Regions from separate parts of the Arthrobacter sp. BF1 genome, predicted to be linked through region 1. Evidence: predicted binding sites of a transcription regulator. Region 1 holds the regulator's gene; the other holds the start of a gene.
The links. The regulator HrcA, encoded in region 1, represses chaperone genes, less so after heat shock. The targets are predictions, from matches to a motif close to TTNGCACTCGNNNNNNNCGAGTGCNAA.
Positions count from the first base shown of each region.

Region 1 (4,409 bases):
GCCGCCGAAAAAAACGGGGTTGCTCACCGCTACAGGTTACCGAGCCGGTCCCGCAGCTTGGCGAAAACCCCGCCGCTGGCCGTCAGCTTGCCCTCGGTGAACTGTTCGCCACGCAGCTTTGCCAGCTGCCGCAGGAGGTCCTCCTGCGCGCCGTCAAGCTTCGCGGGCGTCTCCACCTGGAGGTGGACCATCAGGTCACCGCGACCGTAGCCACGCAGGTGCGTGACGCCCAGCCCGCGGAGCGTGATGACCTCGCCGGCCTGGGTCCCTGCTTTGACGTCGATTTCCTGCAGCCCGTCGAACGTTTCCAGGGACACTTCGGTGCCCAGGGCAGCTGCAGTCATGGGAATGTGGAGCGTCGCGTGCAGGTCATCGCCGTCCCGGACGTAGGTGGGATCGTTGTTGACGCGGATCTCGACGTAGAGGTCACCGGACGGCCCGCCGGCAGGGCCGGCCTCGCCCTGACCGGACAGCTGGATCCGGGTTCCCGTTGCGACGCCGGCGGGCACCTTGATGGTGAGTGACCGGCGGCTGCGGATGCGGCCCTGGCCGTTGCACTCGTTGCAGGGGTCCTTAATGACAGTTCCGAAGCCTTCGCAACTGCCGCATGGAGCCGCCGTCATGACCTGGCCAAGGATGGAGCGGACCGCCCGCTGGACCTGGCCGCTGCCGCCGCAGATGTCGCAGCGCTCGGGGTGGCTGCCTTCGCGGCAGCACGAGCCGTTGCAGGTGGGGCAGGTGACGGCGGTGTCCACCTCAAGCTTCCGGTTGACGCCGAAGACGGCATCGCGCAGTTCGATCCGCACGCTGATCAGTGCGTCCTGGCCGCGGCGGACCCTTGACGCGGGGCCTGACGATCCGCCGGCGCCGAAGAACGTATCGAAGATGTCCTGGAACGCGAAGCCCTGGCCAGCGTATCCGCCGCCGCCGAAGCCGTTGTCAGTACCGTTCTCATTGCCGGTGGTGTCGTAGACACGGCGCTTCTGGGGGTCAGAAAGTACCTCGTAGGCATGGGTCACGGCCTTGAAGCGGTCCGACGCATCGTCCCCGGGGTTAACGTCCGGGTGAAGGGTGCGGGCCAGCTTGCGGTAGGCCTTCTTGATCTCTTCTCCGGTGGCTTCCGGCGAGACTCCGAGGACGTCGTAGTGGCTGCTCAAAGTTCGTATCTCTTCCCTGTTGTACTGCCGGCAGCGAGGCTGCCGGCACTGCTCTTGGTGCCTGGACCGGTTGTTACGGACCCAGAATTCTTGACAGATAACGGGCTACTGCCCTGACGGCGGCCATGGTGGTGGGATAGTCCATGCGCGTGGGACCCAGGACGCCAACTTTGGCTGTGCTGTCCGGTCCGTAAGCTGTGGCCACCACCGAGGCTTCGGCCAGTCCGTCGTAGGGGTTTTCCCTGCCGATGCTCACGGTCACACCGCGTGGGTCCTGTTCCATGTCAGTGAGCAGGCGGAGCAGGACCACCTGTTCCTCCAGGGCCTCAAGCACGGGACCGATGGTGAGGGGGAAATCCACGTTGGACCTGGCCAGGTTCGCAGTGCCGGCCATCACCATGCGGTCCTCGCGGCTGCTGTGGGCGAGCGTTTCCAGCCCGTGAGCAAGTGCCTGGGCAGCTGCCCGCCGGCCTGGAGCGACGCAGGAGACCACGCCCGGCAGTGACTGCGCCAGCCGGCTCAGCGGTGTGCCCGCCAGCGAGCCGAGGAAGTGAGTCCGCAGGGCGGCGATCGCTTCCTCACCGAGGTCCTGGCCGACGTCGATCACGCGCTGTTCCACCTTGCCGGTGGTGGCGATGAGCACCAGCAGGACCTGGCGCGGCGCCAGGAGCACAAATTCGATGTGGCGGATGGTGGCCCGGCTCAGGTGCGGGTACTGGACCACAGCCACCTGGTTGGTCAGCTGGGAAAGCAGCCTGACGGTTCTGTCCAGGGCATCATCCAAGTCATCCGCGCCCTCCAGAAGCGATTGGATGGCCTTCTTCTCCGCCGGGGAGAGCGGCTTGACCGCGGAAATCTGGTCCACAAACAGGCGATAGCCCTTGTCGGTGGGGATCCGTCCCGCGCTGGTATGCGGAGCGGTGATCAGGCCCTCGTCTTCCAGGGCGGCCATATCGTTCCGGATGGTGGCGCTGGATACGCCGAGGTGGTGGCGCTCAACCAGCGCCTTGGAACCCACGGGCTCGCGGGAGTGCACGTAGTCCTCCACAATGGCACGCAGTACTTCCAGTTTGCGCGGCTCGCTCACACTCCACCTCCATCCATGGTTGCGCCTCAATCTTCACGGCAATGGTCACGGCTCGTTAGCACTCGACATGCCTAAGTGCTAACAGTCTAATATGACTCACCCCGTTGTTAGCATTGGTACCGCTCCGGGCGAACATCCGGGGGCACGATCTAGCGCAAGGCGGAATCAATCCATGCATTACCAAAACTGGGGTCCGCAGGAGATCACCGCACCTGTCCGGAACGAACTTCCCGAGGTTCCGGTGGAACGTGGCATGGTCCTCGAAGACGCCCAGTCCGGCTGGGTGGGAGCGGTGACCCGGGTGGAGAAGTCCGGCGGCATGCATGTGGTTGCCCTCGAGGACCGGCGCGGCAAGTCGCGTTCGTTCAAGCTTGGATTCGGGTTCCTGTTGGAAGGCCAGCCCATCAGGCTGATGCCGCCGGCGCCCAGGCAGAACGCGGCGGTGCCCGCCGGCCGGACGGCATCCGGTTCAGTCCGCGTGGCGGGCCAGCGTGCCCAGGTGGCCAAAGCGAGCAGGATTTGGGTGGAGGGAAAGCACGACGCCGAACTCGTGGAAAAGGTCTGGGGTGACGATCTCCGGGTGGAAGGCATCGTCGTCGAGCCTTTGCACGGCATCGATGACCTCGCCGGGGCGGTGGCCGCCTTCGGTCCCGGGCCCAACCGGCGGTTGGGGATCCTGGTGGACCATTTGGTGCCGGACTCCAAGGAGTGGCGCATCGCCGCCGGTGTGATGGCCTCCCCGGGCGCCGCCGGGAACGTGCTGATTGTCGGGCACCCCTACGTTGACGTGTGGCAGGCAATCCGCCCCGCCGTGCTCGGCATCGAACGGTGGCCCGTGGTGCCCCGGGGGCAGGACTGGAAGACCGGCATCCTGGCCGCCTTCGGCTGGCCGCACGCCACGAAGGAAGACATCGGCCTGGGTTGGCAGAAACTGTTGGGTGCGGTCCGCAGCTACGCGGACCTGGAAGCGTCCCTGCTCGGCCGGGTGGAAGAAGTCATCGACTTCCTGACGGTGCCGTAACTCCCACGGCCCTTGAATGGCCGAAGGACGGTCCCGACGGCGGCATTTGCCGCGCGAACCAGTATTCTTGGTACTGCAGAGGCTGTTGTCGCAACAGACCGGCATTCTCCAAACCAGCACCATTGCACTTTCGAAGGATGAAACCGTGGCACAAAACGCACGCGAGCACCGGGACGACCAAGGCCGTTCCGAGTATCAGGGCGTTCCCGCAAATGCGTTGCCCCTCACGGCCAGCGAAGACCGTCAATGGGCCACGCTGGCGCACTTTGGCGGGATCCTCGGTTGTGTACCGTCGCTGCTGATCTACCTGATCTTCCGAGAGCGCGGACCGTTCACCGCGCAGGAATCCAAGGAAGCACTGAACTTCAGCCTGCCGCCCACCATCGCCGCGCTGGTGGCCAACATCCTGGTATTCATTCCGGTGGTCGGCAACATCTTCGCCGTCATCGCCACGCTCATCTGGATCGCCCTGACCTGCTTCTCGGTGTCCGCCGGTATCCATGTCAACAAGGGCCAGCCGCACCGCTACCAGTACAACCTGCGCTGGATCAAGTAGTCCCCGGACTTTAGTCCGGCAGGATTCTCCGGACCACGGCGTCCGCCAGCAGGCGCCCCTTCAGGGTCAGCACCAGCGTTCCTTTCACGGCAGCGTGCGCGTCCACGAGGCCCTCAGCCATCAACCCGGCCACAGCGTGGCGCCCTGACTCCCCCAGCGTTGCGATGGCGAGCCCCGAAACCAGCCGGGCTTCCAGCATGACGCGTTCCACGTCCCGGGTTTCGGCGTCGAGCGTTTCCCTGCCCGCAGCCGGCGAGAGCCCCTGGGCGAGCCGCCCCGCGTAGGCGGTGGGGTGCTTGACGTTCCACCAGCGCACCCCGCCCACGTGCGAGTGCGCGCCGGGGCCGATGCCCCACCAGTCGTCCCCGCGCCAGTAGGCGAGGTTATGCCGGCACGCCTGTTCCGGCGTCCGCGACCAGTTGCTCACCTCATACCAGCTGAGCCCCGCTTTGCCCATGAGTTGGTCGGCGAGTTCGTACTTGTCGGCGTGGTCATCGTCGTCGATGCCTGGAACTTCGCCCCGGCGGATCTGGGCGGCGAGTTTAGTACCGTCCTCCACAATCAGCGCGTAGGCGCTGATGTGGTCCG
Region 1 is NZ_CM155271.1:2,207,827-2,212,235, forward strand. Features, by position in the region: gene AC1MCD_RS10345 (16S rRNA (uracil(1498)-N(3))-methyltransferase) at 1-27, opposite strand, end outside; gene dnaJ (molecular chaperone DnaJ) at 30-1,157, opposite strand; gene hrcA (heat-inducible transcriptional repressor HrcA) at 1,231-2,244, opposite strand; gene AC1MCD_RS10360 (DUF3097 domain-containing protein) at 2,417-3,265, shown strand; gene AC1MCD_RS10365 (DUF4870 domain-containing protein) at 3,411-3,821, shown strand; gene hemW (radical SAM family heme chaperone HemW) at 3,832-4,409, opposite strand, start outside.

Region 2 (4,409 bases), 750 kb from region 1:
GTCTCGAAAACCCTGACCGAGCCGACCTGGGCGGAGACTACCGTGCTGCCGGACGCTGCGGCCGCCGGCCGGCTCCGGGAGGACAACGACCAGGTGCACATGTTCGGGAGCGGCGTCCTCATCCGTTCACTGCTCGCGGCTGACGTGCTTGACCGCCTCCACCTCTGGCTGTATCCGGTCACCCTCGGGCAGGGCAAGCGCCTCTTCGACGCCGGATCCATCCCCGCCACCTTCCGCCTCGCCGAGCCGGCGCGCACCTTCCCGAAGGGGGCAGTGTCGCTGGTCTACGAGCGCGCGGGCGACGTCCAGACGCAGGAGATGGCGGTCGACTGAGGGCAACAAAAACCGGCCCAGCGGATGCCGGACCGGTTTTTTGTTGTGACTGTCAGCGGGCCTGGGCCCACGCGCGGGCTACAACCTTAGTGGCTGTGGCCTGCGTGCTCGTCTTCGTCAGCGGGCTTCTCCACTACGAGGGTCTCGGTGGTGAGAACCAGTGCGGCGATTGAAGCAGCGTTCCGGAGGGCTGCACGGGTGACCTTGACCGGGTCGATGACACCGGCGGCGATCAGGTCTTCGTACTCGCCCGACTTGGCGTTGAAGCCGTTGTTGGTTTCGAGTTCGGCAACCTTGGCCGTGACAACGTAGCCGTCGAAGCCGGCGTTCTGGGCGATCCAGCGCAGTGGCTGGACCAGCGCGCGGCGGACGATGCCCACAGCTGCGGCGGCGTCACCTTCGAGGGCCTTCACTGCGGGATCCTCGTCGAGGGCCTTCAGCGCGTGGATGAGGGCGGAACCGCCACCGGCCACGATGCCTTCTTCGAGGGCGGCGCGGGTGGAGGAAACCGCATCTTCGATGCGGTGCTTCTTTTCCTTCAGCTCAACCTCGGTGGCTGCGCCAACCTTGATCACGCCGATGCCGCCGGCCAGCTTGGCCAGGCGCTCCTGGAGCTTCTCCCTGTCCCAGTCGGAGTCGGTGCGGGTCAGCTCGGCGCGCAGCTGGGAAACCCGGGCTGCGACGTCTTCTGCGGAACCGGCACCGTCAACGATGGTGGTGTTGTCCTTGGTGACCGTGATGCGGCGGGCGGTACCCAGCACCTCAAGGCCAACGGTGTCCAGGCTGAGGCCCAGTTCGGCGGAGACAACCTGCGCACCGGTGAGGGTGGCGATGTCCTGCAGCATGGCCTTGCGGCGGTCGCCGAAGCCCGGAGCCTTGACGGCAACCACGTTCAGGGTGCCGCGGATGCGGTTGACGATCAGGGTGGAAAGAGCCTCGCCCTCGACGTCTTCGGCAATGATGAAGAGCGGCTTGGAGCTCTGCAGCGCCTTTTCCAGCAGCGGCAGGAAGTCCTGGACGGACGAGATCTTGCCCTGGTTGATCAGGATGAGGGCGTCCTCGAGGACGGCTTCCTGACGCTCGGAGTCGGTCACGAAGTACGGGGACAGGTAGCCCTTGTCGAACTGCATGCCTTCGGTGAGGACCAGTTCGGTCTGCGTGGTGGAGGATTCCTCGATGGTGATCACACCATCCTTGCCGACCTTGCCGAACGCTTCGGCGAGGAGCTCGCCGATTTCGTCGCTCTGGGCGGAGATGGCGGCCACGTTGGCAACCTGGGTGCCTTCAACCGGGCGTGCGTTCTCCAGCAGGCGGGCGGCAACGGCTTCAACGGAAACCTCGATGCCGCGCTTGATCTGGCCCGGAGCGGCGCCAGCCGCAACGTTGCGCAGGCCTTCCTTGACCAGGGCCTGGGCCAGCACCGTGGCCGTGGTGGTGCCGTCGCCGGCAACATCGTTGGTCTTGGTGGCTACTTCCTTGGCCAGCTGCGCGCCGAGGTTTTCGTACGGGTCATCAAGCTCAACTTCGCGGGCGATGGTGACGCCGTCGTTGGTGATGGTGGGTGCCCCCCACTTTTTGTCGAGGACAACGTTGCGGCCGCGGGGGCCGAGCGTCACCTTGACAGTGTTGGCGAGCTTATCGATGCCGGCTTCGAGCGACCGGCGTGCAGCGTCATTAAACGCAAGCTGCTTTGCCATGGTTTTGTCCTTTCAAGACAGAACCCCGCACAGCTGACCAGCGGAATGCATGGTCAGCGGCACGGGGATCCAAAAGTTACTTTACGACGATCGCCAGAACGTCGCGGGCGGACAGCACGAGGTACTCGTTGCCGCCGGTCTTGACTTCGGTTCCACCGTACTTGGAGTAGATAACAACGTCGCCAACGGCTACGTCGACCGGAACACGGTTGCCGTCTTCGAAGCGGCCGGGGCCTACTGCAACAACTTCACCCTCCTGCGGCTTCTCCTGTGCGGAGTCCGGGATAACCAGGCCGGAAGCCGTGGTCTGCTCGGCTTCGAGCGGGCGGACAACAATACGATCCTCAAGAGGCTTAATAGAGACCGACACTCGGACCTCTCCTTCTACGTCAGCGAAATTTGTGGACAGTTGAACTGCTTCACCGTGGCTGGCAAACCGTCGTCGCGGTGCCGGCAGCAGCCTGGCTGGCAGCTCTTCATGTGTTAGCACCCTCCTAGGGAGAGTGCTAATGATGACTCTATGTACTCGTTAGCACTCGGTCAAGGCGAGTGCCAGAATTATGTCTCCGGCGAACAGTCTCCGTGTAGATTGGGGCGGTGCGAGCCGCCGTTTACCTGACCCTTGCCACCCTGTTTTGGGCGGGCAACTTCGTGATCGGCCAGGCCGCCATGAAAACCATGCAGCCCCTTCAGCTGACTTACTGGCGCTGGGCCCTGGCCGCTGTCCCGCTGCTGGTGCTGGCCCATGCGGTGGAACGTCCCGACTGGCGCGCGGTCCTGCGCCGCTGGCCGGCTCTGCTGCTCTTGAGCGCATTGGGCATGAGCGCCTACACGCTGTTGCTCTACAGCGCGCTCGGGCACACCTCGGCCCTGAACGCCTCGCTGGTGACGGCCGCGAACCCGGCCCTGATCATGGTCATGGCCGTAATACTGCTCTAGGACAGACCTGGCCCGCTGAGCTGGGTGGGCGTTGTCCTGGGTCTCCTGGGCGTCGTGCTGGTTCTCACCGGCGGCGACCTCGGGCGGCTGCTGACTTTCTCCATCGGCGCCGGCGAACTGCTCATCCTGGCCGCCATTACGGTGTGGGGCTTCTACACGATTCTTGCCCGCAGGCTTTCCATTCCCGCCATCACGTCAACTGCGGTTCAGGTGGCCATGGCCGCGGTTGTCCTCACCCCTTTCGCCCTGGCGGCGGGGGCCGGGCTGCCGTCCACCCCTGCAGAGGGCTGGTCCCTGGCCTACATCGTCCTGTTTCCCTCGCTGGGTTCCTATCTCCTCTGGAACCTCGCACTGAAAAGCACGTCGGCGGCGAACGCCGGCAACTATCTGAACCTCATCGCCGTGTTCACCGCCATCATGACCGTGGTGATGGGTCAGCCCATCACCCTTCCGCAGATCCTGGGCGGAATACTGGTCATTTCAGGGGTGCTGCTCACGAGCGCCGGGAAGGCACCTCAGCGTCCCAGGTCGTCGAAATCGACGTCCTCGTCGCCGTCGTTCCCGTCCTTGAAGGTGCCGCGCCGCAAATAAAGCACGACGGCGCCCCCTAGGGCCGCCAGCAGCGAGAGTACCAGCAGGATGACGCCGCCCAGCCGGGCGCCGCTGTAGAGGTTGCGGATGTCGCGGGCTTCGTCGGTGGCGTCCTGGATGTCCTTGCCGCCCACGGAATAGACGGTGGCGTTGAAGGTGTCCAGGAAGAAGATGATCACCAGCAGGGCGATGCAGACAACGGCTATGGCGGATCCAGCAATCAGGGCGGGGCGGGCAATCTTCACCAGATCCGTGCGGCTGTTTTGGGGCGGTCCGGACGGCTGGGTGCCTGCGCTGTCTTCCATGTCTTCAACCCTAGCCGGAACCGGCGCTTGGCCACCTCCACTAGGCTTGAACCCATGTCTCAAGCACCGCAGGAACAGATCGCCCCACTGCTGACGAGCGAGGGTTGGGAGCTGCTGGCATCCCTGGGGCCGTACCGCGAGGACGAGGCGTTCGAGCTCAATTCGACGCTCCGCAAGGCCGGACACTCCCCCGAACTCGTCTCAGCCGTGCTCACCCAGTCCAGGCTGCGCACCAAGGCTGAGGCCAAGTTCGGGGAGTTCGCAAGGAGCATGCTTTTCACCCGGGCGGGCCTCGAACAGGCCACCCGGCTCAACGTTGCCGCCCGGCATGCGGAGCGCTTCGCGCAGGCAGGCATCCGCCATGTGGCGGACCTCGGCTGCGGACTGGCAGCTGACTCCCTGGCCCTGGCATCGATGGACATCACGGTCACGGCGGTGGAGATGGACGAAACCACCGCGGCCTGCGCCACCGTCAACCTCATCCCGTTTCCCAACGCCACCGTGGTGCACGCTGACGCCACTTCTGTTTCCTTGGAAGGAGTCG
Region 2 is NZ_CM155271.1:2,956,230-2,960,638, forward strand. Features, by position in the region: gene AC1MCD_RS13805 (dihydrofolate reductase family protein) at 1-333, shown strand, start outside; gene groL (chaperonin GroEL) at 420-2,030, opposite strand; gene groES (co-chaperone GroES) at 2,107-2,400, opposite strand; gene AC1MCD_RS13820 (EamA family transporter) at 2,628-2,969, shown strand; gene AC1MCD_RS13825 (DMT family transporter) at 2,994-3,560, shown strand; gene AC1MCD_RS13830 (hypothetical protein) at 3,485-3,865, opposite strand; gene AC1MCD_RS13835 (THUMP-like domain-containing protein) at 3,920-4,409, shown strand, end outside.
Region 2: the regulator HrcA is predicted to act here: its motif matches at 2,560-2,586, upstream of groES (co-chaperone GroES).